DNA from 2 places in the Streptomyces sp. NPDC054932 genome. Region 2 is predicted to be linked to the other one. Evidence: predicted binding sites of a transcription regulator. Region 2 holds the regulator's gene; the other holds the start of a gene.

Region 1 (3,407 bases), on a different contig from region 2:
TGCGCACCTACACCGGCGGCGCCGCCGAGGTCCCGGCCGAGGGCGCGACCCTCTCCGAGGTCATCGAGTCCCTGGAGAAGAACCACCCGGGCATCGCCGCGCGCGTCCTGGACGACCAGGGCAAGCTGCGCCGCTTCGTGAACGTCTACGTGAACGACGACGACGTGCGTTTCGAGGGCGGGCTGCAGGCGGTGACGCCGGACGGCGCCGGCGTCTCGATCATCCCGGCCGTGGCCGGCGGCTGCTGATTCCCCGGATCGCCTCCCGGGTCACCTCCAGGTGACACGCGCAAACCGAAATTGCCCCCTCCGCTAAAAGCGGAGGGGGCAATTCTGCTTGATTGGGCACGGTAGGGTTGGGGAAGTCCCCTCCGCTGTTCTTGCCCGCCGCATATGAACGGGCCGCGTGAGGGTCGACATCGGGCCAATGTGCAAGTGCGGTATGGGGCTTTGGCGAGATATGTCGGGCCCGAGTTGCCCTGGAGTATGGCAAATTTTCACTCTATTTCAATGTTTCTCGGTGTCCAGAATTCTCATCGGATTGACCTGTTGCAGACAGCATCCGCGCAGATACATTCAGCCTCGGTCGACGCGTTCCGACGCAAGTTCTGACCCGGGATCGCGAAGTGCGTTCCTGCGCAAGGGCCAGTAATAGGGGAGTTAGGCATGGCTCAGGGCACCGTCAAGTGGTTCAACGCGGAGAAGGGCTACGGCTTCATCGCGGTCGACGGTGGTGCGGATGTGTTCGTCCACTACAGCGCCATCCAGATGGACGGGTACCGCACCCTTGAAGAGGGTCAGCGGGTCGAGTTCGAGATCTCGCAGGGCCAGAAGGGTCCGCAGGCGGACATGGTCAAACTCGCACTCGGCTAGTCCTGGCGCGATCGACCGCCGACACACAGCTTTCGTTGAAGACCTGCAGGACCGCACGAGGGGCCCACATCCTGGACACGGGATGGGGGCCCCTCGTGCGTGTGCCCGGTAGTAGCGGGGCGTTCCCCCGAGCCGCTTGCACTCGGAGGGGTCGAGTGCTAATCATTGGCGTTAGCACTCTCCCGGTGAGAGTGCTACTGAACGAGGACCGGGTCGGTGAGGCCCGCAGGGTCCGGTGGGAAGGAACCGCCGGGCACGCAGGCCGTCCGTCGCGGGCGCGGGCGCGGTCCTGGGAGCAATCCACCGCTGTCCGGGAGGACCACTTCAGATGGCCAAGATCATTGCGTTCGACGAGGAGGCCCGCCGCGGCCTCGAGCGTGGGATGAACCAGCTCGCCGACGCCGTCAAGGTCACCCTTGGCCCCAAGGGTCGCAACGTCGTCCTTGAGAAGAAGTGGGGCGCCCCCACGATCACCAACGATGGTGTCTCCATCGCCAAGGAGATCGAGCTCGAGGACCCGTACGAGAAGATCGGCGCCGAGCTGGTCAAGGAAGTCGCCAAGAAGACGGACGACGTCGCCGGCGACGGTACGACCACCGCCACCGTGCTGGCCCAGGCGCTGGTCCGCGAGGGCCTGCGCAACGTGGCCGCCGGTGCCAACCCGATGGCCCTCAAGCGTGGTATCGAGAAGGCCGTCGAGGCCGTCTCCGCCGCCCTGCTCGCCCAGGCCAAGGATGTCGAGACCAAGGAGCAGATCGCTTCGACGGCCTCCATCTCCGCCGCCGACACCCAGATCGGCGAGCTCATCGCCGAGGCCATGGACAAGGTCGGCAAGGAAGGCGTCATCACCGTCGAGGAGTCCCAGACCTTCGGTCTGGAGCTGGAGCTCACCGAGGGCATGCGCTTCGACAAGGGCTACATCTCGGCGTACTTCGCCACCGACATGGAGCGCATGGAGTCGTCCCTCGACGACCCGTACATCCTGATCGTCAACTCCAAGATCGGCTCGGTCAAGGACCTGCTGCCGCTCCTGGAGAAGGTCATGCAGTCCGGCAAGCCGCTGCTGATCATCGCCGAGGACGTCGAGGGCGAGGCCCTGTCGACCCTGGTCGTCAACAAGATCCGTGGCACCTTCAAGTCCGTCGCCGTCAAGGCCCCGGGCTTCGGTGACCGCCGCAAGGCCATGCTCGGTGACATCGCCATCCTCACGGGCGGCACGGTCATCTCCGAGGAGGTCGGCCTCAAGCTGGAGAACGCCGGTCTCGACCTGCTCGGCCGCGCCCGCAAGGTCGTCATCACCAAGGACGAGACCACCATCGTCGACGGTGCCGGTGACAGCGACCAGGTCGCCGGTCGCGTGAACCAGATCCGCGCCGAGATCGAGAACTCCGACTCGGACTACGACCGCGAGAAGCTCCAGGAGCGCCTCGCGAAGCTGGCCGGCGGCGTGGCCGTCATCAAGGCCGGCGCCGCGACCGAGGTCGAGCTCAAGGAGCGCAAGCACCGCATCGAGGACGCCGTTCGCAACGCGAAGGCGGCCGTCGAGGAGGGCATCGTCGCCGGTGGTGGCGTGGCCCTGCTGCAGGCCTCCGCGGTCTTCGAGAAGCTGGAGCTCGAGGGTGACGAGGCGACCGGCGCCAACGCCGTGAAGCTCGCGCTGGAGGCCCCGCTCAAGCAGATCGCCGTCAACGGTGGTCTCGAGGGTGGCGTCGTCGTCGAGAAGGTGCGCAACCTGCCGATCGGTCACGGCCTGAACGCCGCGACCGGCGAGTACGTCGACATGATCGCCGAGGGCATCATCGACCCGGCGAAGGTCACGCGCTCCGCCCTGCAGAACGCCGCGTCGATCGCCGCGCTGTTCCTCACCACCGAGGCCGTCATCGCCGACAAGCCCGAGAAGGCCGGTGCCCCCGCGGGCGGCGGCATGCCGGGTGGTGACATGGACTTCTGATCGACCCCGGCTCCGGCCACTGGTTGATCGGCTGTTCTCGAACGAGGGCGGCACCCCCACGGGGGTGCCGCCCTCGGGCGTTTCGGATGTCGTCAGAAGCCCGAGCTGTCGATGTCGAAGCCGAAGGGGTCCGGGACGTGCAGGGGTTCGCCGAAGGACACCGTCGTACGGGAGCGGTACCCGTGCGGGGAGGGGTCCCAGAAGCAGGTGATCTCCGAGTCCTGCATGTCGACGACCATGTGGACAGGTACGAGTCGGCCGTACACGTCCAGCTTTTCGGTCCAGTCGGCGTCCCTGGTGGAGACGGACGTGAACTCCCCGACGAGCGACAGGGCCGCCCCGTCCGCGTGCCGGCCCTCGCCGTCGAAGGCCGATTCGTCGGCCACGAAGAGGTCGGGCCCGTACGCCCGCTCCGCTGCCGAGAAGCGGAAGAGGAAGGGCGCGATTTCCGCGATGTGTCCTTCGGGGGCGTGGGCCTGGAGCTGTTCACGCAGCGCACGCATACGACGCAATTAGCGCAGCGTGGAAAACGGCGACACGACGATCTTCCCCCGGATGAGCTCGGCCTTGAAGCCGTCCGGCGT
Region 2 (3,407 bases):
GCCCGCGCCACGCGCGCCCGCGCCCCGGGGACGGCCAGCGAGCCCGAGGCCGTCAGGAGCGGCCCGGAGGGCCTGCGCGCGGGCCGGACCAGGGTGACCACGTCCCCGTCCAGCAGGAACCCCCGCGGCTCCATCGGGAACACCCGCCGCCTGCCGAAGCGGTCCTCCAGGGTCACCGTGCCCGCCTCGCAGGCCACCACCGCGCCGCAGAAGTCCGTACCCGCCACCTCGACCACGAGGTCGGGGTCCGCCGCCACCTCCGGCACGGCCTTGGGTCGCTTCCACTGCGGGGTCAGGTCGGGGGAGTACTCGCGCATCCGGCCGACAGTAGGAGAGCTGCGCGCGTCATACCTCCGACACGCCGAAACGGGCTGCGAGTGTGGCGCGTTGCGCACGGACGAAGTCCGCGGCGACCACCGCTCCGTGACCCGGTACGTACAGTGCGTCGTCCCCGCCCAGCGACAGCAGCCGGTCCAGGGCGGCGGGCCACTGCCGGGGCGTGGCGTCCGGGCCCACCGAGGGCTCGCCCGACTCCTCGACCAGGTCCCCGCAGAAGACCACCTCGCGCTCGCCCGGCACGAAGACGGCCAGGTCGTGCCCGGTGTGCCCGGGCCCCACGTTGGCCAGCAGCACCTGTACGCCGCCCAGTTCCAGCGTCCACTCGCCGGAGACCGCGTGCCGGGGCAGCACCAGCAGGTCCACCGCCTCGGCCGCCTCCGCCTCCGCGAGCCCGTGCCGCACCGCGTCCCCGCGCAGCTCCTCGCGCCCCGTCGACAGCACCGAGGCCAGCCCGACCGCACCGAACACCTCGGCCCCGGAGAAGGCCGCCCCGCCCAGGACGTGATCGAAATGACCGTGCGTGAATGCGATATGGGTCACGCGCCGGCCCGCCAGCCGCTCCGCCTCGGCCCGCACCTGCACGCCCTCGCGCACGCAGGAACCGGGGTCGATCAGGAGGACCGACTCCTGTCCCACCACCAGTCCCACGGTGCAGTCCCACACCGGCAGCCGTCGCCGGCCCGCCCGTCCGGTCAGCCGTTCCCAGCCGGACTCTTCCCAACGCACGTCCATGCGGCGACGCTACCCTGGCGGGCCTCCCTTGCCAGGGGCTTACCGCCCGGCCGTACACTGAGCGGGGGCTCTCTGGCACTCGAACGATCAGAGTGCCAACGAACACGGCAGAACACGGCAACGGACCACAGCTGGAGGTGTGCGCGATGCTCAGCGAACGCAGACTCGAAGTGCTGCGCGCCATCGTCCAGGACTACGTCGGGACGGAGGAGCCGGTCGGCTCCAAGGCGCTCACCGAGCGGCACCGGCTCGGCGTCTCGCCCGCCACCGTGCGCAACGACATGGCCGTGCTGGAGGAGGAGGGCTACATCGCCCAGCCCCACACCAGCGCCGGCCGGATCCCCACCGACAAGGGCTACCGGCTCTTCGTCGACAAGCTGGCGGGGGTCAAGCCGCTGTCGTCGCCCGAGCGCCGGGCCATCCAGAACTTCCTCGACGGCGCCGTCGACCTCGACGACGTGGTCGGCCGCACGGTGCGGCTGCTCGCTCAGCTCACCCGGCAGGTCGCCGTGGTCCAGTACCCGAGCCTGACCCGTTCGACGGTCCGGCACGTGGAGCTGCTCTCGCTGGCTCCCGCGCGCCTGATGCTCGTACTGATCACGGACACCGGGCGGGTCGAGCAGCGGCTCATCGACTGCCCGGGCCCCTTCGGGGAGACCTCGCTGGCGGACCTGCGGGCCCGGCTCAACAGCCGGGTCGTCGGGCGCCGCTTCACCGATGTGCCCCCGCTCGTCCAGGATCTCCCCGAGTCCTTCGAGGCCGAGGACCGCGGCACGGTCTCCACCGTGCTCGCGACACTCCTCGAAACCCTGGTCGAGGAAGCAGAAGAGCGGCTGATGATCGGCGGAACCGCCAATCTCACCCGCTTCGGACACGATTTTCCCCTGACGATCAGGCCGGTGCTCGAAGCGCTCGAGGAGCAGGTCGTGCTCCTCAAGCTGCTGGGCGAGGCCAATGAGTCGGGAATGGCCGTACGGATCGGGCACGAGAACGCCTACGAGGGACTGAACTCCACGTCGGTCGTCTCGGTCGGTTACGGTTCGGGCGGCGAAGCAGTCGCCAAACTCGGCGTGGTCGGACCGACCCGCATGGACTACCCCGGAACGATGGGAGCGGTACGCGCAGTGGCACGTTACGTCGGACAGATCCTGGCGGAGTCGTAAGTGGCCACGGACTACTACGCCGTTCTCGGCGTGCGCCGCGACGCATCGCAGGACGAGATCAAGAAGGCCTTCCGGCGCCTCGCGCGTGAACTCCACCCGGATGTGAATCCGGACCCGAAGACGCAGGAGCGCTTCAAGGAGATCAACGCGGCCTACGAGGTGCTCTCGGACCCGCAGAAGAAGCAGGTCTACGACCTCGGCGGCGACCCGCTGTCCTCCTCGGGCGGCGGTGGCGGAGCGGGCGGCTTCGGAGCGGGTGGCTTCGGCAACTTCTCCGACATCATGGACGCCTTCTTCGGCCAGGCCTCGCAGCGCGGCCCGCGCTCGCGCACCCGGCGCGGCCAGGACGCGATGATCCGCCTCGATCTGGAGCTGGACGAGGCGGCCTTCGGGACCACCAAGGACATCCAGGTCGATACGGCCGTCGTCTGCAACACCTGCTCCGGCGAAGGTGCCGCCCCCGGCACCTCGGCGCAGACATGTGACATGTGCCGCGGCCGCGGTGAGGTCTCGCAGGTCACCCGGTCCTTCCTGGGCCAGGTCATGACCTCGCGCCCCTGCCCGCAGTGCCAGGGCTTCGGCACCGTGGTCCCGACCCCGTGCCACGAGTGCGCGGGCGACGGCCGGGTCCGTTCCCGCCGCAGCCTCACGGTCAAGATCCCGGCCGGTGTCGAGAACGGCACCAGGATCCAGCTCGCGGGCGAGGGCGAGGTCGGCCCCGGCGGCGGACCCGCCGGCGACCTGTACGTGGAGATCCACGAGCTGGCGCACCCGACCTTCCAGCGGCGCGGGGACGACCTGCACTGCACGGTGACCATCCCCATGACGGCGGCCGCGCTGGGCACCAAGTGCCCGCTGGAGACGCTGGACGGGCTGGAGGAGATCGACATCCGGCCCGGCACCGGGTCCGGCCAGGCGATCCCGCTGCACGGGCGCGGCGTCACGCACCTGCGCGGCGGCGGACGCGGCGACCTGATCGTCCACGTCGAGGTCACCACCCCGGGGAAGCTGGACGCCCAGCAGGAGGACCTGCTGCGCCAGCTGGCGAAGCTGCGCGGCGAGGAGCGGCCGATGGGCCAGTTCGCGCCGGGTCAGCAGGGACTGTTCAGCCGGCTGAAGGACGCCTTCAACGGTCGCTGACCGAACCGGCACCACCGTCACGAGCCCGGCCCG

Evidence for each region. Region 2 encodes HrcA, which represses chaperone genes, less so after heat shock. Its sites were predicted from a motif close to TTNGCACTCNGNNNNNCNGAGTGCNAA; they were not measured.
Region 1: a site for HrcA is predicted at 1,044-1,070, ahead of groL (chaperonin GroEL). Genes of this name have one in related genera too.

The regions. Positions count from the first base shown of each region.
Region 1 covers NZ_JBSGXU010000035.1:25,304-28,710, forward strand. The annotation lists gene ACWGE1_RS12860 (MoaD/ThiS family protein) at 1-248, shown strand, start outside; gene ACWGE1_RS12865 (cold-shock protein) at 666-872, shown strand; gene groL (chaperonin GroEL) at 1,201-2,823, shown strand; gene ACWGE1_RS12875 (Uma2 family endonuclease) at 2,916-3,326, opposite strand; gene ACWGE1_RS12880 (hypothetical protein) at 3,336-3,407, opposite strand, start outside.
Region 2 covers NZ_JBSGXU010000028.1:54,192-57,598, forward strand. The annotation lists gene ACWGE1_RS11100 (DUF3097 domain-containing protein) at 1-317, opposite strand, end outside; gene ACWGE1_RS11105 (MBL fold metallo-hydrolase) at 346-1,071, opposite strand; gene hrcA (heat-inducible transcriptional repressor HrcA) at 1,218-2,234, shown strand; gene dnaJ (molecular chaperone DnaJ) at 2,235-3,374, shown strand.